DNA from 3 places in the Salinicola sp. MIT1003 genome. Region 1 is predicted to be linked to each of the others. Evidence: predicted binding sites of a transcription regulator. Region 1 holds the regulator's gene; each other region holds the start of a gene.

Region 1 (8,028 bases):
TTCTACGGCTCCATGGACGGTGCCAGCAAGTTCGTCCGCGGCGATGCCATGGCGGGCCTGCTGATCATGGTGATCAACCTGATCGGCGGGTTGATGATCGGCGTGGCGCAGCATGGCCTGCCATTCGGCGAAGCCGTGAAGACCTATACCCTGCTGACCGTGGGCGACGGCCTGGTCGCCCAGATTCCGGCGCTGGTGATATCGACGGCGGCGGGCGTCACGGTATCGCGCGTCAATACCGATCAGGACGTCGGGCAGCAGCTGTTGAGTCAGCTGTTCAACAACCCGCGGGTCATGTTCCTCGCGGCTGGCGTCATGGGGCTGCTCGGTCTGATCCCTGGCATGCCGAACGTGGTCTTCCTGCTGTTTGCCGTGATCCTGGGATCGCTGGGCTGGTGGATGTCCCGACGCGAGCAGGTCAAGGCCGTGCGCGCGGTGGAAGAAAAGGCACCGCCGGCAGTGCAGGAAACGCCGGAGGCGAGCTGGGACGACGTGCAACTGGTCGATACCCTGGGCCTGGAAGTGGGGCACCGCCTGATCCCGCTGGTAGACCAGCGCCAGCAGGGAGAACTGCTGGGACGCATCAAGAGCGTGCGCAAGAAGTTCGCCCAGGATGTCGGCTTCCTGCCGTCGGTCGTCCATATTCGCGACAATCTCGAACTCAGCCCCAACACCTACGTGATCACCCTGAAAGGCGTGGAAGTCGGTCGTGCAGAGGCATTTCCGGGCAAGTGGCTGGCAATCGACCCGGGCCAGGTTTCCGGAACGCTGGACGGCACCAAGACCCAAGACCCTGCATTTGGCCTGACCGCCTACTGGATCGATACGGCGCAACGGGAACGGGCCCAGATCTACGGCTATACCGTGGTGGACGCGAGCACCGTGATCGCCACGCATCTCAATCATCTGCTGCATGAAAACGCCGGTGACATGCTGGGACGCGCCGAGGTTCAGCAGCTTCTGGACAAGGTGGCGGAGCAGCAGAAGTCGCTGGTGGAAGACGTCGTGCCCAAGCTGCTGGCGCTGACGACGTTGCAACGCATCCTGCAGAACCTGCTTGCCGAAGACGTCCCGATCCGCGACATGCACACGATTCTCGATGTGCTGGCGGAGTACGCGCCGCAGCAGTCGGATGCCAATGAATTGACCGCGCTGGTGCGTGTTGCGCTGGGCCGGGCGATCACCCAGCAGTGGTTCCCGGGACGCGAGCCGATGCATGTGATGGGGCTGGAGCCGCGGCTGGAGCAGGTCCTGGCGCAAGCGCTCAACAACGGTGGGGCGCTCGAACCGGGGCTGGCCGAAACACTGATGCAGCAGACCGCCGCCGCGGTGGAGAGACAGCAGAACCGTGACGAACCGACCGTGCTGGTCGTTCAACACGGCCTGCGGGCGCTGCTGGCGCGTTTCCTGCGTCGCCAGATCAAGTCTCTGGTCGTGCTTTCCCAGGCTGAAATTCCCGACGATCGCAACTTGCGAGTCACGACGACCATCGGGGCGCCGTCGTCATGACGGTCGGTATTCGACCGGTGAGGAAGAGAGCGCTATCTGCGGTGTCGACGGTGGCGTTGCTGCTGCGAACGTCTTCCCTGGTGCCGAGAATGCGCGCAATGATCATTCGCATGCTAGGCGGGGCGATTGCCATGGGACGGCCGGTCGTCATAGGTACGGTTGCCATGGGTACGGTCGTCATAAGTACGATCGCGCCGGCTTCGGCGGCCCAGAGCACCTGGGTAGGCCAACTGCCGCGCCAGACGGTCGTGGTGTCGGAGCGACCCCTGGAAAGTGCGCCGATCACGCTGCCGTCATCGGCGGAGCAGGCCGAGATCGCGGCCGTTCGTTGGGTATTCGAGACCGATGCGCCCGCGCCGACGTTGAAGACCTGGCTCTGCCATGGCCAGCTCTGTCTACCGCTGGTTCGATCGCGAGGCGAAACGCAGCGCTTTGCGGGGCGGGCCGCGTCCCTTCCGTTCCGGCTGCGTTTCCTGTGGCCACCGGGAAAGCATGCCAGTGGCGATCGGGTGATCACCGGCGGGCAACTGATCGTCGACTATCGCCAGTGAGGCTGACAAACAGCCGAAATAGCCACTGGAAAACAGGCAGTTTGCCGCCTTGGCTTGGCGTCCGCGCGGCATAATGGGTATAGGTCATGCCCCCATGACCGTAAGGTGTTTTGCACGAGGCCATTCGATGTATACCGCACAGGGCAAAATCGATCAGCACGCATTGATTGAGCAGTACATGCCGATGGTGAGACGCCACGCGCTCTCCCTCCAGGTGCGTCTACCCGCCAGCGTGGAACTCGATGATCTCGTTCAGGCCGGCATGCTGGGCCTGCTGGACGCCATGGGGCGCTACGACAATTCACACGGCGCGAGCTTCTCGACCTATGCCAATCAGCGCATTCGCGGCGCGATGATCGATGAGCTGCGTAGTCGTGACTGGATGCCGCGCAGCGTGCGGCGAAACGCCCGGGCGCTGGATCAGGCCGTGCGCCGGCTAGAGCAGCAGTTGGGGCGGGCGCCGGATGAACGCGAGATCGCCCAGGAGATGGGCATATCCCGGGATGACTATCATCAATTGCTGATCGATGCCAACAACGGTTTTCTGCTGACGTACGACGAGAGCGACACCGAAAATGGCGTCGCCACGGTCGCGGAAGGCAGTCTGCCATCGCCGCTGGAGGCACTGCTCGATGCGGACAACCGTACCAAAGTGATGGCGGCGATCGATGCCTTGCCGGAACGGGAAAAGCTGTTACTGGGGCTCTATTACCAGGAAGAGCTCAACCTGAAGGAAATCGGCGCCGTGCTCGGCGTCAGCGAATCCCGCGTCTGCCAATTGCACAGCCAGGCGGTAACGCGTCTGCGAAGCCGTCTGAACCACTGAACGCCTGAATCACTGATCGCCTGAGCCACGGATCATCTGATTCCCTGATCGACGTCCGGCTCCCGGCCGAAGCCGGAATCTCTGCCCACCCGCAAACACGCAAACATTCGATGGCACCCGAGCGCCTATCGAGCCCGGCATGGCGACTTTGTCTGACTACATTGCCATGCAGGTTCGATAGGCGCTCTGTCGTTGGGCGCTGCTCTGTCGTTGGGCGCTGCTCAATCGTTGACTGGCGACGTCGTCGAGACTGCGCGGATATCGGCGGCGATCTGCCGCGCCACATCGTTCCACACGGCACCGAGAGTGCGCACCAGGGCAGGATAGCCGTCGTCGCTCAAGGGTTGCGTGACCTCGAAGTGACGCTGCGCCACCAGGTCGTTGCCCTCGTGAAGCTGCCATTCCCCCGATGCCACGGCCTGACCGTCATAGCGGCCCTGGAACTGGTCGACACTGAGCGTCAGTCGTTGCGCACCCGCTTCGCTGCGGGCGGTGTTCAGGACCACGACATTCGGCAGATCCGCCGCCAGCGATTGCCGCAGACGGCGTGTCAACTGCTGCCCCAGCGACTCGGCCCACAGGTTCTGGTTGGCCGCGTTGAGTTCGATATCGCTGGTCTGCATGACGATCCCTTCCTGGTCGAGGTAGCTGGCCACCTCGACAGGACCGACCGCCAGCGCGGGCGCTTGCAACGAAGGCTCACCCGTCTGCTGCGGACTGTCGGTCTTCGGCAGGGTATATCGATTGGTCGGCGTCGATTGGGCAGCACAGCCGGCGATCGCCATAGTGGCGATCGTCAGCAGGGCGGTGGCGCCAACTCGGCGCCAGCGAGACAGGGACGACTTCATCATTGGGGAGCCCTCGGCACGGGATCGGTTTGGACTTCACGGTCGAAAATCAGCGCGTTGGGTTTTTCGCTCAAGGTCTTGGCGACCGGCTGCAGATCCCGCATCAGCACCTCCAGCTGCTTGAGCGTGTCATTCAACTGACGATACCCCGAAGAACCGGCAGAGAAACCATTCAGCGTATTCTGGAGTTCTTCCAGCGTGTCATTGAGACTGCCTGGCAACTGCTGCGTCGCGGGATCGGAGACGATGGCATTGACCGATTCGGCGATCTGACGCACTTGCTCGAGCGTCTGCTGGGAGGTCTGCATGGTCTCGTCCAGGCGATCGAGAATCGGTTCGACCTGCAGCTCGTTGAGCTTGTCGAGCAGATTGGAAACCTTCTGCTCGATCTGTGCGAAGCCGCCGGAAATGGTCGGGAACACCGGCTTGCCGTCGAACGTCATCGCCTCGTAGGGAGGCGCGTCGTCGCTGAAGTTGAGATCGACAAACAGCGCGCCCGTCAGCAGGTTGCCCGCCTTGAGCGTGGCGCGCAGACCGTACTCCTTGAACATGGTCTCGAAGCGGTTCCGAACCTCCTGGTCGTCGATATCCGTATTGATATCCTCGTTGCTTTCCAGGCGCTGCGGTTCGATACGAATCAATACCGGAATCGCGAACTGGGTCAACGAATCGGGTTGGGGCGCGGTGAAGTGCCAGGGCACGCTGACCACGGTACCCACCCGGACGCCACGATATTCGACGGGCGCGCCGCGGCTGAGCCCACGAACGGTATCGTCGACCAGCAATACGTATTCGATGTACTGATCGTAGGTGCCTTCACGCGCGCTCTCTTCGTTGTTGTAGAGCGTATAGGTCGCATCCTGCTTGGCGGGGTTGCCACGCGTGATGTCTTCCGGCACGCCAAAGGTCACGCCGCCACTGATCAGCGTCTCGAAGGAGTCCAGGTTGACGTTGACGCCCTCGGAATCGAGCTGCACGTCGATGCCTGACGAGCTCCAGAACCGCGTGGTATCGGTAACCAGACTGTCGTAGGGCGCCTGAATGAAGATGCGGTGGCGCATCTCCCGCTTGTCGGGATCGAAGTCGGTACTCTCGACGCGACCGACGGTATAGCCCTGATAGGTGATGGGATCCCCGGCGCTGAGCGAGTTGCCCACCTGGCTCACCAGGTTGATGCGCAGACCCGGGGCGTCGGGCGGCGCGACCGGCGGCTGCTCGAGCACGTCGAAACTGTCCTGGGGCTCTTCGCTCTTGCCCGGCGCGAGCTGGATGTACGCCCCCGAAAGCACAGTGTTCAGGCCGCTGATGCCTTCGCGTCCGATACGTGGCTTGACCACCCAGAAGCGTGTATCGCTGTTGAGCATTCTTCCCGCGTCGTTGGACATGCGCGCGGTGATGACGGTATGCGAAAGGTCCTCCGACAGCCGCACGGCCTCCACGTGCCCGACCTGGACGTTGCGCGTCTTGATCAGCGTCTTGCCGGCTTCGATGCCCTCGGCATTCTTCATGTTCAAGGTGATCAACGGCCCGCGGCTGGAGAAATTGTCCCAGACCATCCAGGCGCCAATCAGCGCGGCCAGCAGCGGCACTATCCAGATCGGGGAGAGCCGCGATTGCGACACCCGTTTGGCGCGTTGCATCGAATCAGGCATCGTCGACTTCCTTGACAGGCGAATAGGGGGATTGTCGCTTGAGCGCGGCCGGCATGGGAGGCTGCATGTTGCGCGCATCCCAGATCAGGCGCGGATCGAAACTGATGGCGGCCAGCATGGTGATGACGACCACGGCGGAAAAGGCCAGCGCCGCTGGGCCGGGCGTGATCGACAGCAATGACCCGGCATCCACCAGCGACACCAGGATGGCGACCACGAAGACATCGATCATCGACCAGCGGCCGATCAGCTCGGTGATGCGATAGAGCGTCTGACGCTTGTGCTTGAATCGGGATTCCCCGCTGCGCCGGACCGTGACGCAGAGCCAGGCCAGCGCGAACACCTTGCCGATCGGCACCACCACGCTGGCGGTAAAGATGACCAGCGCAATCGGCCAATCGCCATGACCGAGAAAGATCAGCACACCGCCAATGATGGTCGAAGGAGTCGAATCGCCCAGCGATGTCGTGGTCATGATCGGGTAGAGATTGGCCGGGATATAGCACAGGGTCGCGGCAATCAGCAGGGCCCAGGTCTTTTGCAGGCTATGCGGGCTTCGAAAGCGCAGCGGTTCGCCACAGCGTATACAGCGGCCACGGCCGAAGTGGCTTAACCGGGTGACCAGCCCGCAGGTCGGGCAACCGGCGAGATCCTGCTCGGCCGCCGGTTGGCCGGGGCGGCAGCCCTCCGGTGCCAGCGGCTCTCCCGCCAGCGAGAACCACATCCAGTCGGTATCGATCGAGCGCATGGTCAGCAGCAGCAGCAGGGCATAGACGCAGAAAGACCAGAACGACAGCCCCAGGTCGACCGATGCCATGCCGGCGATCTTGATCAGGCTGACGAGGGCGCCGATCACGAAGACATCGGCCATCATCCAGGGACGCAGATGCGTGAGCGCACGCGCAATGCGATAGCTGCGGGGCAGCGGGCGACGTTGCAGCAAGCCGAGATGCAGCCAGATGACGGCGAACAGATAGACGGCGGGCAATATGACGATGGTCAGCAGTACGAGAATGCCGACGAGCGGTTCGTGCAGTGCTACCAGGCTGGAGGACGTATCCGCCAGCTGGATGGCGTTGCTGACACCGCGTGACTCGAAGCGAATGAACGGAAAGCAAAGCGCTGCCAGCAGGGCGATCAAGGCGCTGATGGCAAACGCAAGGCTGCGTTCGGCCGGACGAAAATGGCGATGACTCAAGGTATGGTCGCAACGCGGGCAACTGGCTCGCTGGCCGGGATGCAGTGGCGGCAGCGCGACCAGCAAGTCACATTCGTGACAAGCGCGAAGACGGCGTCGCGTACGCCAGGGCGCAAGGGAAGTCGCCTTTTCGGTGCCGTCGTCATTCGTGCCTGATGCCAAAGCAGTACCTAACACGGAAACAGAATTGAGGAAGCGTCACGCTGCGTAAACGGCCATCTTACTCGAATACATACGCGCGTGCATGTTTATCGGTGGCCGTTTCGACGGCAATGCCGTCGCTGAAAAATACCCGATAGTTCAGTCGTTTGGATACTCTAGTTCAGTCGTCTGAACACTATGGTTCAGCCGTTTAAACACTTCAGCCCAATCGTCTGGACACTATAGTAGGTGATGACCACTTTGCCGAAGAAGTACAATCACCAACATTTCGTTTCTCTGCCATTTTTTCCGGCGGGGTAGGATGCCAGAAAGCCGATGAGTGGCTCGTTCGTCGCGAACCGGCAGCGGGATGCAAGATGATCAACGCCCTGGATGGCATGGGCGATGAACACGATTGATGAAAACACGAACGATTGATGAAAACACGATTGATGGAAACAAGGAGAGCATGACGTGTGGATGGCGCTAGGGGCGATTGTGGCCGGTCTTGTCGTACTGGTGTGGAGCGCGGATCGCTTCGTGGATGGGGCGGCTGCTACCGCTCGCCATCTCGGGCTGCCGCCGCTGTTGATTGGCATGGTGGTGATCGGTTTCGGCACCTCCGCGCCCGAACTGATGGTCTCCGCGCTGGCGGCCGTCCAGGGGAACCCCGGCCTGGCTTTGGGTAATGCCTATGGTTCGAACATCACCAACATTGCCCTGATCGCGGGCCTGGTGGCGTTGATCAGCCCGTTGACCGTGCATTCCCAGGTGATTCGCCAGGAGCTGCCGGTGCTCGGCGTGATGACGCTGATCTCGCTCTGGTGCCTGTACGACGGTGTGATCTCACGCATCGATGCCGTCATCCTGCTGTTGCTGCTGGGTGGATTCCTGGGTTACAGCATCTGGCGCTCGCGACGCCCGGGGACCAAGGATGCCTTGCAGACCGACGTCGAAGCCGATGCCGCAGGGCAAGACATGTCGCTCAAGCGCAGCGTGGTCTGGACGCTGGTCGGGCTGGTGCTGCTGATCGTCAGTTCGCGTTTTCTGGTGTGGGGCGCGGTGACGATCGCCGAGGCGTTCGGCGTCAGCGATCTGGTCATCGGTCTGACCGTGGTCGCCATCGGTACGTCGTTGCCGGAGCTTGCCTCTTCCATCAGTGCGGTGCGCAAGAACGAACATGATCTGGTGATCGGCAACGTGGTCGGCTCCAACCTGTTCAATACGCTGGCGGTGGTCGGGCTGGCCGGCGTGATCCAGCCCATCGGCGTCGATCCGGAAGTGCTGGTTCGGGACTGGCCCG
Region 2 (8,028 bases), on a different contig from region 1:
AGAGCCGGCTCCAGTCGATTTCGGTCGCCAGATGGGCGCAGCCATAGCCGCCGCGAACGGCCCAGACGGCATCGGTGTCGGGATCGGCGTAGGCATCGTAGAGCGTCTGGAGGCGATGCTCGACGCTCCCGGCCAGGTAGTGTCGTTGATCCTGCAGCCGGTCGGGAAAGCGAACGGCGATACCGAACGACTGCAACGCCCGGGCGGCTTGTTCCAGTACATCGGGCCGGGTGAAGGAGGCGGGAGCGATCAGGCTGAACGTCGGGGACATGGGCAACGGCTTCACGAAAGCGGGCGAATGAATGAAAGCTTCGCACGTTACGCCAGCTCGGCGCCCGACGCTACCGGCCGTTTTCTTTCCCCGGCGTGACGCGTCATGCGACTGGCAGAGAGGTTTCGCTGGGAGATGCGATCAGAGCTCTCCCTTCAGTCGCTCCAATAGCTGTTCCACCGGCATGGGGCGACCCAGATAAAACCCCTGGTATTGCTTGACGCCCAGTGTCTGCAGCAGTTGCCACTGTTCTTCGGTCTCGACGCCTTCGGCAACGGTTTCCATGCCGAGCAGATTGCAAAGTTCGACGATGCCTGCCAGCAGGTCGCGTGAACGCCGGTCCGCTTCCAGGCCGTGCATGAAACTGCGATCGATCTTGATGGTGTCGAAGGGCAGTCGCTTGAGATAACCCAGCGATGAGTAACCGGCGCCAAAGTCATCCATCGCGACACGGAAACCTTGGCTTCTGAGATGCTTGATCCGGGCTTCCGGTAACCGCGTGTCTTCCAGGAACACGGACTCCGTCACCTCCAGTTCGATCTGGTCGGCCGTGATGTGGTGGCGTTGGCAGGCACTGCGTAGCGTATCCGCCAGCTTGTCGTCCATGACATGCAGCGCGGAGATGTTCACCGATACCGGCAACGGATTACCCGTGGCGGCCAGGCGGGCGGCATATTGGGCGGCGCGGTCGATGGCCAGGTTGCCCAGTGCCGACGCCATTCCGTTGTTTTCGGTCAGTGGTACGAAGACGGCAGGGGGCACTTCGCCATGGTCTTCGGTCATCCAGCGCGCGAGCAGTTCGGCGCCGATCATCCGGTTGTTGCCGTCGAACTTGGGCTGGACCACGAAGTCGAGAGCGTCCTTGGCGATGGCTTCCCGCAGGTGGGCGAGCATCGACATCTGTTCCAGGCTGTGATGCTTCAGCTGCTCGTGATAGACGACGATGGCGTTCTTGCCCCGGTTCTTCGCCGCATACATGGCGACATCGGCATGCTTGAGCAGAGTCTCTCCGTCGCGCCCGTTCTGCGGTGCGTGAACGATGCCGATACTGGCGGTGACGCTGATCTGATGCCCGCCGATCACCATGGGGTGGGACAGCGCTTCGAGCAGGCGTTGGGCGATCCTGTCGGCGAGTTCCATGTCGCTGCCCACCTCGATGACCACGACGAATTCGTCGCCGCCCCAGCGCGCAACCAGATCCTTGCTACGCACCGTGGCGCGTAGCCGCTTGACGATGATTTTCAGCAGAATGTCGCCCGACTGGTGCCCCAGCGAGTCGTTGATGTGCTTGAAACCATCCAGATCGATGAAGAGGACCGCGAGTCCGTGTCCAGGCAGGAGCCTGAGCAGCCGCCCGTTCAGCGTCTGCTGCAGCGTCGCACGATTGGGCAGTTGAGTCAGCGTGTCGATCCTGGCGAGATGCTCCAGCTCCCGCTCGGAGCGCTTGCGTGCCGAGATGTCCCGTAGCGCGGCGATATAGTGAGTCTCGCCAGTTTCGTCCAGCGTAAAGTGGCTGAGGGTCAATTCCACGGGAACGGGTGCTGCCCCTTCGACATGGAAGAGTCCTTCGTAGTGCTGGATGCGATCGTTACGCGCGACCGTCGCCGGGTCGGAGCGCAGCACATCGGCATCTATGTACTGCTGCAGTGCGCGGCCGAGTATCGCGCTCGGTGGTAACCCCCCGAGCGTGGTGAACGCGTCGTTGATTTCCAGAATGCGCCAGCGATTGTCGACGACCAGCATCGAATCGCGCGAGGCGGCGAACGCATGCGCCCGGACGCTACCATGAGGCCGCTGGTCACGCGGATCGTCGAGGACTTCCCAGGTGCCGGTTGCCGCGAGAGGGGAGGCGCCATCGTCGCGCGAGGTGATCGCGCCGCGGATGCGCCACCAGATCGATGGCTTGGTGGCGTCGGGTTGTATCAGTACGTCGACGCGGTTCTGCTGACCGTCGTTCATTCGCCGCCATAGGGTGATCAGCCGCCGACGCTCGGCCGACGGCATCGTCTTCAATAGCGTCCACCAGTCAAGACGCAGAAGGTCGCTATCGCTTCGTTCGGCTATCGTGCCGCAGAGAAAGCTGCGTTCGGGGGCAGACCATCGCCAGTAGGAGGTCCGGGCTGCGGCCATGGCTTCCAGCGCCCATTGCTGATGTGTGTCGAGATCACCGGCCATCGCGTTTTCGAAAGGCGGGGCAGGCAGCACTGATTCTCCGAGGCTATCTGCTCCGAGGCTATCGTCGGTGTCTTGTGGCGAACCGCGTTGGAATTCATTGTCGGTGGACATGGGACGGGATCTCGATCGCACTCGAATGACAAAAAGCGAATCATGGAAGGTGATTCGAACTCTATCGGCTCATTTCGCTAAAACTTGATGGTTCTGAACGCTATGGGTCCTTGCCGTGGCGCTCTTTCCGAAAGCTCGCACCTTGATGCCATGTAGCCTATAGCAGAGCCGTCATGAAGAGTGACAGTACGGCCAGAAAGCTGACGACGAAAAGAGAAGACCTCAGTGTCGCCAGATCCATGGCGTAACAGAGACCATGGCCGATCCGAGCCAGCACGAAGACGACGCAGGCGATATCCGCAAGCCTGCCGCCACCCGAGGTCTGCATGGCAACGATACCCGCGGTGAACAGCGCCAGCGCCTCCCAGGCGTTGCTCTGCGCTGCCCAGAGACGCGCGCCTTTACCTGTCATCTGCGCATATTGCTGGCGTGGATGATGATTATCCAGGTGGCCGAATTCCCGGCGCCTGACGCTGCTGCCCCAGAATGCCAGCCAGAAGGGCAATAGCGCGGTTATCAGCAGGCACCATAGTGGCAGGCTCATTGCATTCCCTCTTGCATTCTCTCGGTCGATCCCGCCGAACGCCTTATCCGGCGATTTTTAGTCAAGATAGCAGATCGTTCTTCGATCGTACGGTTGTCGAATACGGTCGATCGGGACCTGAAAATATTGGCGCTTCGACCGCTTCGACCGCTTCGACCGCTTCGACCGCTTCGACCGCTTCGACCGCTTCGACCGCCTAGTCATCGGAGCATTGTCCGATATTTCTTTTCCCAACCTGGTCCGGTTCAGACATCGTCGCTCGGCGCTGCCCGTTCTACACGCTCCAGAATGCTTGCCACCTCCGCCAGTGTCGATGTGTCGAGTTGATCGGTAGTGGCCTGCAAATAGGTGCGATCCTCGAGATAGAGGCAGAGCGTTTCGATGAAGCGAATGCGCAGATCATAGAGCGAGGAGCGGGCGTCGAGGACATCTACCAAGTCTCTCAGGCCGAGAGATTCGCCGCGAATCGCCGCCTGCAGGAACAGACTGCCGGATTCCACCGAGCGCTGCAGGGCCTCCAGCTGGCGCAGGTCGCCCTGCATGCTGAGCAGGCGCTTGCGAACCTCCTGCTGGGCCAGTCGGCGTTCGTTCTCCGTGCTGGCCGCGCTGGCTCGTGCCGTCAGCTCTCCCTGGCGGATACTGGCGGTGGTATAGCCACCCTGGTAGATCGGCAGGTTCATTTCCACGCTGGCCGAAAGATCGTTGCTGGTTCTCAAGGCATCGCTACTGTCGACATCGCTGTAGCCGACCACCAGGTTGAGTTCGGGATAGCGTGACGCGCGTCGCACGTCGGTATCCCTGTCGGCGACGCGCTGGCGCTCGGCGGCCAGGCGCACCTGCACATTATTTCGGCTCAATGCCAGCCAGCTCTCCAGCGGGCGAGATTCCGGTGAGATGTTCAGATTCTCCGGCGTATCGACCAGTACCGGATCAAAGGGAAGCGCAACGCCGGTCAGCCTTTCGAGGTCGCTCAGAGCGTTGGTCAGGTCGTTTTCCGCCGATGTCTGGTCGGCGACCGCCTGATCCAGCCGCGACTGGGACTCCAGCAGGTTGATACGATCGCCGATACCCAGGTCGTAGGCGCGCTGGGCCTGGCGCTGCTGCAAGACCAGCGACTCGCGCTGCGCGATCAGCAAGCCCAGCTTGCGCGAGGCCTGGTAGGCATCGAGATAGGTTTCCACCACCTTGACCGCGAGGTCACGCTCGGCGACGGCCACCTGCAGCGCCGCCGCATCCATCTGCGCACGAGCCTTGCCGACCCGGCGCCAGCGCTCGAGGCTGAACAGCGGCTGTGTCAGCCGCAGTTCCCAACTGGTGTCCCGCGTCCTGCCGGAAACGCGATCGTCATAGACCTCGTCCGGATAGTCATCGGGATTGTCGGTGTAGATATTGTCGGCGTCCGTGTAGCGATAGGCAGCGGTGGCATCGAGCCGGGGGCGCAACCCTGCCTGCGCCATCGGCACTTCCTGCGCCATCGATTGGCTATCCAGGCGCTGGCTCTGCAAGCCGCTGTCGTAGGTCAGCGCCAGGGCGACCAGTTGTGGAAGGGACGGTAGCGGTGCTTCGATCTTGAGTGGCTGGGCATGCGCCGTGGCGATCAGCGTCGCCAGACAACCGGTCAACGCCCATTGACGAATGGATGGCATCACTCTTCTCGCATCGCGCGTGCCAGCATGTCGCTGAACGGTTTGAACATGTAGCTGGCAAAGGTGCGGTCGCCGGTCTTCAGCATGACTTCGGCAGGCATGCCGGCCAGCAGCTGCATCGACGAAGTCATTTCGGAATGACCCACGTCGGTGACGCGGATGCGGGCCTTGTAGTAATGGTTGCGTGTTGCCTCGTCTTCGAAACTGTCTGCTGAAACGTGGGCGACTTCACCTTCGATCACATTGGATAGCCGCTGGTTGAAGGCACTGAAGCGGATCTCGGCAGGTTGTCCGATGTGGACATTGTCGATGTCGCGATCCGGGATTCGCGCTTCGACGATAAAGGCTTCGTTGGCCGGGACGATTTCCATCACCGTATCGCCGGAGCGAATGACGGCGCCCTGGGTGTGGACCTGGAGGCCGACGACGGTTCCCGAGACCGGCGCGACGATAGCGGTACGCTGAACCTGATCGCGCAGCGCGGTGACCCGCTCCTCGGCGTCCGTCACCTGGGACTGGACATCCTTGAGATGTTCGCCGACTTCCTGGTGATACTCCTGTCGACGAATTTCCTTCTGGAACCCGTTCTCGCTGATCTGCGAACGTAGCTGCGCCACTTCCGCGCTATGCTGGGCGTTTTCCCCCTGATACTCGAGCACCTGGCGTTCGAGCTCGCGCAGGCGCTGGTTGTCTCCAAGCCCCTCCTTGAACAGCGTGCGATAGTCGCCGGCTTCTCCGGAAAGCGAGTTGATCTTGGACCGATTGACCTGCTGCAACCGTTCGAGACCGGCGATCTGCTCCTGCATCTGGCGAGCCTTCTCGTCCAGTGCGGACAGCGCGTCCTTCAACGACTGCCGGCGGACCTGGAACAGACGCTGCTGCACGTCGACCACGGCCTGCACCCGCGCCGACACGTCATCGAGCAGGATATCGGGAAACGTCAGCGTGTCGCGGTCGCTCTGCTCGGCCAGCAGGCGGACCTCGCTCGCCAGGGCAATACGGTATTCCGACTCGGCAATCGAGAGCTTGGCCAGCGGCTGGGTGTCGTCGAGCACGATCAGCGAATCTCCGGCACTGACCTGATCGCCATCCTCGACCAGGATGCGTTTGACGATGCCGCCCTCGAAGTGTTGAACCTTCTTGGTCGAGGTCTCGACGGCCACCGATCCCGGCGCCACCACCGCGACCGCGAGATCGGCCGTGACCGACCAGAGCACGAAACCGCCCAGGGCGAATACCAGAATGGCCAGACCCCAGCGTCGGCTGGTGCGATCGCTGGTGGGCAACTGAGGGGCAGGAGCCCCGAGCGCTATCGGCGCGGCAGATGAAATCGTCATGACGTCGGCGGTTCCGGGGGGAGAGGAAGAGATGATCGCGAGTCGTCCGGCTTGCCGCGGGCACGCATCCGGATGGAGTGAACGGGTGTGCCGCTCTCCCGCGGGGGTTGCGCCATCTTCGGCGCAGGCTGGCGGGCGGGAGCGCAGGACACCATACGTCCTTCCTGCAGTGTCAGGACACGGTCGACATGCTCGAGGATGGTCGATGAATGGCTGATGATGAACACCGTGGTGCCTTGAGTCTTGAGCTGGCGCAGGCAGTGCAGCAGCGCGCGTTCGCCGCTGGCATCGAGATTGGCGTCCGGCTCGTCGAGCACCACCAGGACCGGGTTGCCGTAAAGCGCCCGGGCCAGGCCGAGTCGCTGGCGCTGCCCGCCGGAAAGGATGCCGCCGGCCCCGCTGATCTGGGTGTCGTAACCCGAGGGTTGCCGCAGAATGATGTCGTGCACGCCCGCCTTTTGGGCGGCTTCGATGACCCGCGCCGGGTCCAGATCACCGAAACGGGCGATATTTTCGCTGATGCTGCCGTCGAACAACTCGACATCCTGAGGCAGATAGCCGATGAAAGGCCCCAGCCGTTCCCGCGGCCACTGGCCGATATCGGTGCCCCCTATCCGGACACAGCCACTTTGCACCGGCCAGACGCCCAGCATGACGCGAGCGAGCGTCGATTTGCCCGCGGCACTGGGGCCGACGATAGCGATGTGCTCGCCGGGATTGCACAGCAGGTCGAGTTCCCACAGGGTCGGCCGGCTTTCGCCGGGAGGGCCCGCGGTCACCGATTCGAGTGCCAGGCGCCCGGTCGGCGGCGGCAGAGGCATGCGCTGAGGCTCGGCAGGTACCGCCGACAGCAGGGCGTTGAGCCGTCCGTGCGCGGTACGTGCGGCGATGAAACCCTTCCAGCCGCCGATCATCTGGTCGATCGGCGCCAGTGCGCGGCCCATCAGGATGGAGCCGGCGATCATCATGCCGCCGGTCAGGCTACCTTCGATGACCAGAAAGGCACCCAGCCCCAGGATCAACGACTGGAACAGGATTCGCAGGGTTTTCGACACGTTGCTGAGGGTACCGGCCCGATCGCTGGCATGGGATTGATGCAGCAAATAGTCGTGATGCTTTCCTCGCCAGCGGGCGAGCAGATTCGGCAGCATCCCCATGGCCTGGAGCACTTCGGCATTGCGCAGGTTGCTCTGGGCCAGGTCCTGGGACTGGATGTGCTCCCGGTTGGCTTCGCTCAGCAGCGACTGGGTGCTCTTTTCGTTGATCCATGCCAGCGCCAGCAGCACGCTGGCGGCGACGGCGGCGAAGATCCCGAACCAGGGATGGAACAGCGTCAATATGGCGATGTAGACCGGAATCCAGGGCGCATCGAAGAAGGCGAACAACCCATTGCCGCTGAGAAACTGACGTAGCGTGGTCAGATCATTGAATGGCTGGGCCGACGGCCTGCCTGGCACCAGCAGCGCACGCTTGAACGTGGCCTGGTAGAGCCGTTCGTTGATCTGCATGTCGAGTCGGTTGCCGACGCGAACCAGAATGCGCGAACGCACCAGATCCAGGGCGCCCATCACGACAAACAGGAACACCACTACCAGCGTCAGCATGAGCAAGGTTTCAGGGCTACGGGTGGTGATTACACGGTCGTATACCTGCAACATGTAAATCGACGGCGCCAGCATGAGCAAGTTGATGAACAGGCTGAACAACAAGATAAACAGGAAAGCCTGACGACTGGCCGATATAGCCTGTTGCAGGTCGGTTTTGTCCTGGGGGTTTGCCACAGCATTTTCTCTTCTGAGGTTGTTGTGGAAAGTGGCGTTGATGCATCGCTGTTCCCATCAGGATGCGTAAATTGTGAACAAGTTTACAAGCGGGGTTTTAAGGGCGGATTCCTGGTCGAGAGAGGAGTATGGTTCTTGGGTTGTTGTTTTAACCTTTTTAAAT
Region 3 (8,028 bases), on a different contig from region 1:
GTCAGACCAAACATCACATCAGGTCGAACAACGAAGTCCCCTGCAAATCGACGAAGGCTTTCTGCGACGCCTGCAACCCCACCTGCCGCAGCACATAGTCCGAAATGGCGGTGGTGTAATCCAGATCGATCAGATCGCTCTGGGTCTGGGTGTAGCTGATCTTGCGATCGCCCCCTACGGTATCGAGCGTGTCCAGCTCGTTGAGTCGAGCACCGACGGACGCGCGCACGGTCAGCACATTGTCCAGTGCGTTATCCAGCTCCCGGCTGGAGGTCGACAGCGTATTGGCGAAGGCCGCCTTGTCGGCGTCGGAATCCAGCGGGTTCTCGAGGGCAGAGAGCATGTTCTCCAACGTCCTAAAGACGTCGGGCTTCATCTCAGAAGCCGGGCCCACCGCGAGCGTATCACTTGGCTCGGGCGTTCCTTCCAGCGTCAGACGGACGCCGCCGAATTCCAGAGTGGCACTGGTGCCGTCATAGGTACCTGTCTTGCTGACACTCGGGCCGCTAATCGTATAGCCGAAAGTGCCGTCACCATTATCGCTGAACGAAATAGCGTACTCGTCGCCGTAGCCATCGGCGGTCGTGTCCGTCACCTGGGGGCCAGTGAAGGTCAAGGTGCCAGTATTGCCGTCGCCAGCCTTGGCCAAGTAACCAGCGCCGGCCGCCACGCTCTGGAAGACCTCTTTCCCGGTGTTGCCGACGTCCATCATTCGAGAAGAGTCGACCTTCTGCTGGCGAACCGCGCCGGAGCCATCGTATTCTACGTACACCTTCTTGGGGTCAGAGTCATTATCCTCGACCTTGACGAAGGGCGCGGAACTATCCTTGTAACCGCCGAAGAGATAGCTTCCGTTACCGTCGGTAGAGTTGGCCTGCCCCAACAGCGCCTCGTAGACGCCACGCAGCTCCGACGCCTGGGACTGGCGGTCGGCGTCGCTCAGCGTGCCATTGCCGGCCTGGATCATGAGCTCCTTGGCTCTCGTCAGAGCATCGGAAACACTGTCGAGAACGCTCTCTTCCTGGCTCAGCGAGTTGCGCACCGTCACCCGGCTGTCGCTCTGCTGGGCATTGGTGGCCAACGATTGCGATACCCCGACCGCCCGCGATGCAGCCTGTGGGTCGTCGGAAGGACGCACCACACGCTTGCCGGAAGCGATCTGCTCGCCGACTTCCATGAAAGCGCCCTGCTGGCGGTTCATCGAGCTGACACTGCGCTCGAACATCATCACGGTGCTGACACGCACGGCTCTCTCCTCGAAGGCACCCGATCAGGGCGCGCTCAATCATTATTCAAAAACGGCGCTTCGACAGCTCTCAAGCGCGCAGCCCCAAAATCGTATCCAGGATGGCCGAACCGGCTTCGATGACCTTGGCATTGGCCGAGTAGTACTGCTGATACCGCATCAAATTGGCGTACTCTTCGTCCAGGTTCACGCCCGAGTCGGCCTGCTGGTAGGCGTAAAGCTGATCGCTCAGACCCTGCTGGGTCGTCAGGTTGGCCTCGGTGATGGCCGCCCGGTTGCCCACATCGCTGACCAGCGAAGCGTAGCCGCCACTAAAGGTCGCACTACCGCCAACTAGCTTCTGATTCTGCAGGTCGAGTAACGCCAAGGCATTGCGGTTGTCACCGGAGTCACCGCTTTCCGAAGCGGCGATCTGGCTGGTATCGCTCAGCGCCAGATCGAATCCGGCAGCCGCATTGCGCGTCGGCTGTAGTGTGAAGACGTCGCCTTCAGCCGGGGGCGGGGTACCGGGAGTCAGCGTCACTCCGCCGAAGGAAAAATTGCCATCAGCATCCGGAGAGACATCAGGAAGCTTCTCGCCGCTGCTCAGGTTCTCGACCTTGAGGGAGCCATCCGCCTGATAGGTCAGCTGATAGTCGTCCGCCGTCAACTGGCTGATGTCGCCATACTCGGCATCCAGCGAACCGCTGCCTGCGTTATTGGCACTGGCAATGATGGTCGGGCCACCGATTTCGAAAAACGCTTTGCCGGAATCACCGTTGATATCCACGCCAGCCTCATGCTGGTCATTGAATTCCACTGCCAATGTCACCGCCAACTGACCGAGCTGGTTCTGAACGCTGTCGAGGGTTTCGCTACGAAAGCTCAACAATCCACCCAGTTCACCGCCTTGAATGACGGATTCCTTGAGTGGCGAACGCGAGCCGGCACCATCTTCGTAGGCGATCGTGATATTGGAAGGATCTTCATCGCTCTTGACGGCGACGAGATCGAAGGACTTGTTGCCGGCGACCAGCGGCGTGCCGTTGGATAGCGATACCTGGTAGGTCGAACCATCCTGGACCTGCACGTTGACGTCGACCAGCTCGCCGAGATCACTGACCAGCTTGTCGCGTTGATCCAGCAGCGCGTTGGGCTCCTCGCCGCTTCTGGCACGGGCCAGCGTCACCTGCTTGTTGAGATCGGCAATCTGGTCGCTGAGATCGTTGACCTGGGTGACCACGTCGCCAATCTGGCCGTTGATGCCCTCACGCATGTCGCTGAGATAGCCATCGTAAGCACGGAACTGTGCGACCATGCTGCGAGCGCTGCCCAATACCCCTTCGCGCGCGGCTGCGTCCGAAGGCGCACCGGTCAGATCCTCGAGGCTGGAGAAGAAATTCTGCATCAGCGTGGTCAGACCGGAATCGCTGTCCGCCAGCAGATCGTCGATCTGGTTGACCTGGCTCTGGTAGGTTTCCAGGGCCGACTCGCGGCTATTGACCTGATTGAGCTGCGAACTGATATAGCTGTTGTACTGGCGCTGGATGCCGTCGACGCTGACGCCGGAACCGCCACCCTCGCCGCTGCTGTTCTGTCCCAGCAGCGTCAACTGTCGGCTATAGCCATCGGTGTAGACGTTGCTGATGTTGTTGCTGGTCGTCGAGAGCGCATTCTGCGCCGCGCTCAAACCGCTAAGGCCAATCGAAAACAGGCTCATATCGCTATCCCGTGAAACGCCATGACGATGCTGGCGATGTCCGTGCAAGGTTATGATTTTTATCGGCCGCGAAAGCCGCTTCTTGACCCCTTCAGACAGCGATTTCGCAACCAATTGTTAACGCCGATCAGAAAATCGCCGTGGGCAGATCGTCGGGGCCGAACGGATTGCCGGCATTACTCGCAGTCGCCAGCAGATCGCGACCTGCCCCGGCTTCTAGCGTGCCCAACTGCGCCATGATGCCGCGAAGCTTCTCGGCATAGCGCGGATCCGTGGCATAACCGCCCTGCTGCAACGCCTGAGCCGCCTGGTCGGGTGTCGAAGCCGCCACGACCCCCTGATAGCGAGGGTTGTCGCCAATCAACCTGGCGTAATCGTTGAAGGCATCGGTATAGGAGTCATAGACGCGGAAGCGATCGACCATCTTGACCGGCCGCCCGTCGACATACTCGGTGGTGGTGATAGCCGTGGTGTCGCCCTGCCAGGACTGTCCGGCCTTGATACCGAAGAGATTGTGGCTGTTGCCGCCGCTGGCGGTGGGAATCTCCCGCTGCCCCCAGCCGGTCTCGAGCGCGGCCTGGGCCAGAATCAGCTCGGCCGGCACGCCCGAGGACTGTTCCGCCTGCCTGGCCGGGCCTGCCAGACTGTCGAGGAAGGCGCGGACGTGCGCCGGACGATCGTCGGCCTCGTCTGCCATCGATGCCGATGTCGATGTCGATGACGAGCCGTTGGCCGTGGCAGCGCTGGCGCCGGCGATCTCATGTCGTGACAGGTCCGGCGCAAATCCCGGCGTGCGAAGGCCACCATGCAACAGCCGTGGCGTACCCCGCGGAATGCCGGCGATCAGGGCCGAGGCATCGTCGCCCGTAGCGCCCGAGGCGGCGGGCAGTGCCGAGGTGCCCGGCAGGCCGCTACCCTCGAGCTGCGCCACCAGCTGATCGGCAAGCCCCAGCCCCTTGCCCGCCAGCTGCTGCGCCCACTGCTGATCCTGCATCGAGCGCATCATGTCCATCTGATTGCTATGTAGTAGACCGGACTGGGGGCTGGCATCGCGCATGCTCTTGAGCATCATCTGCAGGAACACGGCCTCGAACTGGCGCGATGCTTCCCTGAGACTCCCCTGCGGCGAGTTGGCCGCACTGTACTTGAGCTTCTGCACGCTCTGGACGTCGAGCGCAAACTGTCCCGAAAGATCGTTGGTGATCGCCATCAGATGATATCCAGCTCGGCGTTGAGCGATCCCGCAGACTTCAACGCCTGGAGAATCGACATCAGATCCTGGGGAGAGGCGCCCAATGCGTTCAGCGCGTTGACCACATCCATCAGATCGGCACTGGTCTGAACCATCTGCAGCGCACCGCCCTCCTGCTGTACGGTGATGTCGGCGTTGGGAACGACCGTCGTGTTGCCACCAGCCAGCGCATTGGGCTGACTGACCTGGGGATTGGAATCGATGACGATCGACAGGTTGCCGTGGGCCACCGCGGCACGATTGAGCGTGACGGTGTCCGACAGCACCACCGAGCCGGTACGCGCATTGACGATTACCTTGGACGGGCCACGCTCGGTAGTGACGTTCACTCCCTGCACGCGAGCCAGAAAGGTGACGCGATCATTGTCGTTGGCCGGCAGCTTCAACTGCACCGTGCGTCCGTCGAGCGCGGCGGCGACCGGCGCGCCGAACTCCTGATTGATCGCCGCGACCATGCGTCGGGCATTCTCGAAGTCGGCATTCTTGAGGAACAGATCCAGCGTGCCACTGGCGTCGCCCAGTCGCATCGGCACTTCCTGCTCGACGAGACCGCCTCCGGGAATACGGCCCGCGGCCAGGTGATTGACGGAAACACTGCTGCCCGCCGCTTCCGCCCCGGCGCCGCCGACGTAGACGTTGCCTTGAGCCAGCGCGTAGACGCGACCGTCCGCCCCCTTCAACGGAGTCATCAGCAGCGTGCCGCCGCGCAGGCTGTCGGCGTTGCCCATCGATGACACGGTGATATCGATCTCCTGCCCCTGGCGGGAGAACGGCGGCAGTCTGGCGGTCACCATGACGGCCGCCACGTTGCGCAGCTGCATGTTGGTGCCCGCTGGCACCGTGACGCCCAGCTGCGACAGCAGGTTGGTGATGCTCTGCCCCGTGAACGGCGCCTGAGTGGTCTGGTCACCCGTTCCGTCGAGACCGACCACCAGGCCATAGCCGACCAGCTGGTTGTCACGTACGCCGGCGAAATTGGCCAGATCCTGAATGCGCTGCGCCTGGGCGCCCAGACTGAACAGCAGGATCGCCAGGAACAGAAGCGCTCTGGCCAACGGCGAGCGACGCAACTGGAATGAACGAAACAGAGCGGACATAGGCATCAGAACGGCGAAATGTTGAGGAAGAAGCGCTGCAGCCAACCCATGGTCTGCGCTTCGTTGATATAGCCATCACCGACATATTCGATACGGGCGTCGGCGACCTGCGTCGACTGCACGGTGTTGGAACCGCTGATCGCGCGTGGATTGATCACGCCGGAGAACCGGATGTATTCGGTGCCCTGGTTGATCGCGATCTGCTTTTCCCCGCGAACCTTCAGGTTGCCGTTGGCCAGCAGATCATAGACGGTCACGGTAATCGTTCCGGTAAAGGTGTTGTTGGCATTGGCGCCCCCCGAACCGTTGAAGATGTTCTCGCCTTCGAGGTCCATGCCATAGTCGCTCAGTTTATCGAGAGGGTCCGGCACCAGCGTCGGCGTGAACGTCGCCGAACCGTCTCGTGACGCATTCGCCGCCGAGCTCTTGCTGGCACTGACCTGTTCGTCGAGCACGATGGTGATGATGTCCCCGATCTGACGCGGACGGCGGTCCTCGAACAGTGGCTGGAAGCCGAAGCGCGCCTGATAGATCGAGCCGTTGGCCTGCGTCGGCGGTGTCGACGGTATCTCCACCGGGGACGAATTCTCGACCACGGAGTGGCGCGGAATCTGGGCACAGCCGGCCACGATCAGCACCAGACAGAGGCCGGTCAGCATCAATACCCTGCGCCACACCGTGGCCAATTCTGCGGTCAGCAACACGCGCCCTTCCCCGGTTTATAGCTGTGTCAGACGCTGGAGCATCTGATCGGATGTTTCGACGGCCTTGCTGTTGATCTCGTAGGCGCGCTGCGTCTCGATCATGCTGACCATCTCTTCCACCACATTGACGTTGGAAGTCTCGACGTATCCCTGATAGAGCACGCCGGCCCCATCCAGACCGGGGTTGAGATCGTTACGCGGGCCAGAGGCGTCGGTTTCCAGGTACAGGTTCTGGCCGATGCTCTGCAGCCCCGTCGGGTTGATGAACGTGGAGAGCATGATCTGCCCCACCTCGTTGCTCTGGGAAGTCCCCGGCTGCATCACGGAAACCACGCCATCCTGGCTGACAGTGATCGACAGCGCGTTCTGCGGGATCACGATCGGTGGATCGACCGGATAACCGCCCGCCGTCACCAGCTGGCCGTTCTCGTTGACCTGGAAGCTGCCGTCACGGGTGTAGCCCGTGGTGCCGTCCGGCATCTGCACGGCAAAGAAGCCCTTGCCGTTGATCGCGAGATCGCGGGAGTTCTCGGTATTCTGCAGACCGCCCTGGGTGTGCAGCCGCTCAGTGGCGACCGGACGCACGCCCGTACCGACCTGCATGCCGGATGGCAGCGTATCGACCACCGAAGATTGCGCACCGGGCTGACGCACGTTCTGGTACAGCAGATCTTCGAAGACGGCGCGAGACCGCTTGAAACCGTTGGTCGAGACGTTGGCCAGGTTGTTGGAAATCACATCCAGCTTGACCTGCTGCGATTCCAGGCCGGTCTTGGCCGTCCATAAAGACTTGATCATGACAAAACCTCATTGTCGGTAAGCCAGCCAGCGGCCAGCCTCAGCTGGTCAGGGTCAACTGGTCAGAGAAAGCAGGCTGTTGGCGCGTTGTTCGTTCTCGTCCGCGCTTTCGATCACCTTCATATGCATGTCGTAACGTCGAGCGCTGTCGATCATCGAAATCATGGCGTCGGTGGCGGTGACATTGCTGCCTTCGAGCGCCCCGGGAACCAGACGCAGGGTATCGTCGGCCGGGATCGGCGCCGCCACGTCCTGCCCCTGGGCCGGTGGCATCCGAAACAGGCCGTCTTCGCCACGCACCAGATTGTCGTTCCCCGGCGCGACCATCTTGAGACGCGCCAACGGCGCGATCGCATCCGGGTTCTGGCCCGGCTCGAGCACGCTGATCGAACCATCCGGCGCGATCGTCACGTCGCCCCCCAACGGTACGACGATGGCCTGGCCGTTGTCGGAGAGCACCGGGTTGCCGAGCGATGTCAGCAGGCCGGTGGAATCGACCTGGAGGTCGCCACGGCGGGTATAGGCTTCGCCGCCGTTCGGCGACTGCACCGCCAGCCAGGTATCGTCGCCCTGCAGCGCCACATCGAGACTGCGCCCGGTGGTACTGATGGTGCCCGGCGTGAAATCGGCGCCCGGCGTCGTCATCATCGAGGCAACGCGGGTCGGCAGGCGCGCCTCGCCTTCCACCGGCACGGCACGAAACGCCATCAGCTCGCCGCGAAACCCGGGCGTGCTGACGTTGGCCAGATTGTTGTTGACCACCGATTGCTGCGCCATCGTCTGGCTCGCGCCACCGCCGGCGGTGTAGAGAATTCTATCCATGCCCTATGCCTTTCATATCGGCGCCTTTCATATCGGCGCCTTTCGAAACCGTGGCTATCGAAACAGTGCTTGTCGAAATCGTATCTATCGAACCCGGCCTATCGAAGCGAGGTCGTTGCCGGCCGACTCGCGACCGGCAACGCCAATGCTGTTGGCGACAGGATTATCAGCGCAGCTGCGCAATCTGATCCATGACTTCGGACTGGGTACGGATCGAGTTGGTGTTGGCCTGGTAGTTGCGCTGCGCAATGATCAGGTTGACCAGTTCCTGCGTCAGATCGACGTTGGAGGCCTCCAACGTTTCGGACTCGATCGAGCCCAGCGTGCCGGTACCTGCAATGCCCAGCAGTTCGTTACCGGAAGCCGCCGTCGCCGCGAACAGGTTGTCGCCGGAAGGCGTCAAACCTTCG

Evidence for each region. The regulator FliA, encoded in region 1, starts transcription of late flagellar genes. The targets are predictions, from matches to a motif close to CTAAAGTTNNNNNNNNNNCNGCCGATA.
Region 2: BC443_RS02950 (GGDEF and EAL domain-containing protein) is a predicted target of FliA. The motif match lies at 2,620-2,646, and genes of this name have one in related genera.
Region 3: flgK (flagellar hook-associated protein FlgK) is a predicted target of FliA. The motif match lies at 3,006-3,032, and genes of this name have one in related genera.

Annotation. Positions count from the first base shown of each region.
Region 1 is NZ_MCAP01000004.1:89,417-97,444, forward strand. Features, by position in the region: gene flhA (flagellar biosynthesis protein FlhA) at 1-1,509, shown strand, start outside; gene BC443_RS02215 (flagellar protein FlhE) at 1,599-2,060, shown strand; gene BC443_RS02220 (RNA polymerase sigma factor FliA) at 2,188-2,886, shown strand; gene BC443_RS02225 (ABC-type transport auxiliary lipoprotein family protein) at 3,108-3,737, opposite strand; gene pqiB (intermembrane transport protein PqiB) at 3,734-5,386, opposite strand; gene BC443_RS02235 (paraquat-inducible protein A) at 5,379-6,650, opposite strand; gene BC443_RS02240 (calcium/sodium antiporter) at 7,206-8,028, shown strand, end outside.
Region 2 is NZ_MCAP01000006.1:15,480-23,507, forward strand. Features, by position in the region: gene BC443_RS02945 (LD-carboxypeptidase) at 1-271, opposite strand, end outside; gene BC443_RS02950 (GGDEF and EAL domain-containing protein) at 413-2,557, opposite strand; gene BC443_RS02955 (MAPEG family protein) at 2,715-3,101, opposite strand; gene BC443_RS02960 (TolC family protein) at 3,347-4,747, opposite strand; gene BC443_RS02965 (HlyD family type I secretion periplasmic adaptor subunit) at 4,747-6,084, opposite strand; gene BC443_RS02970 (type I secretion system permease/ATPase) at 6,081-7,865, opposite strand.
Region 3 is NZ_MCAP01000012.1:75,636-83,663, forward strand. Features, by position in the region: gene flgL (flagellar hook-associated protein FlgL) at 14-1,246, opposite strand; gene flgK (flagellar hook-associated protein FlgK) at 1,317-2,945, opposite strand; gene flgJ (flagellar assembly peptidoglycan hydrolase FlgJ) at 3,073-4,155, opposite strand; gene BC443_RS07660 (flagellar basal body P-ring protein FlgI) at 4,155-5,300, opposite strand; gene BC443_RS07665 (flagellar basal body L-ring protein FlgH) at 5,300-5,953, opposite strand; gene flgG (flagellar basal-body rod protein FlgG) at 6,014-6,796, opposite strand; gene BC443_RS07675 (flagellar basal body rod protein FlgF) at 6,851-7,618, opposite strand; gene flgE (flagellar hook protein FlgE) at 7,785-8,028, opposite strand, start outside.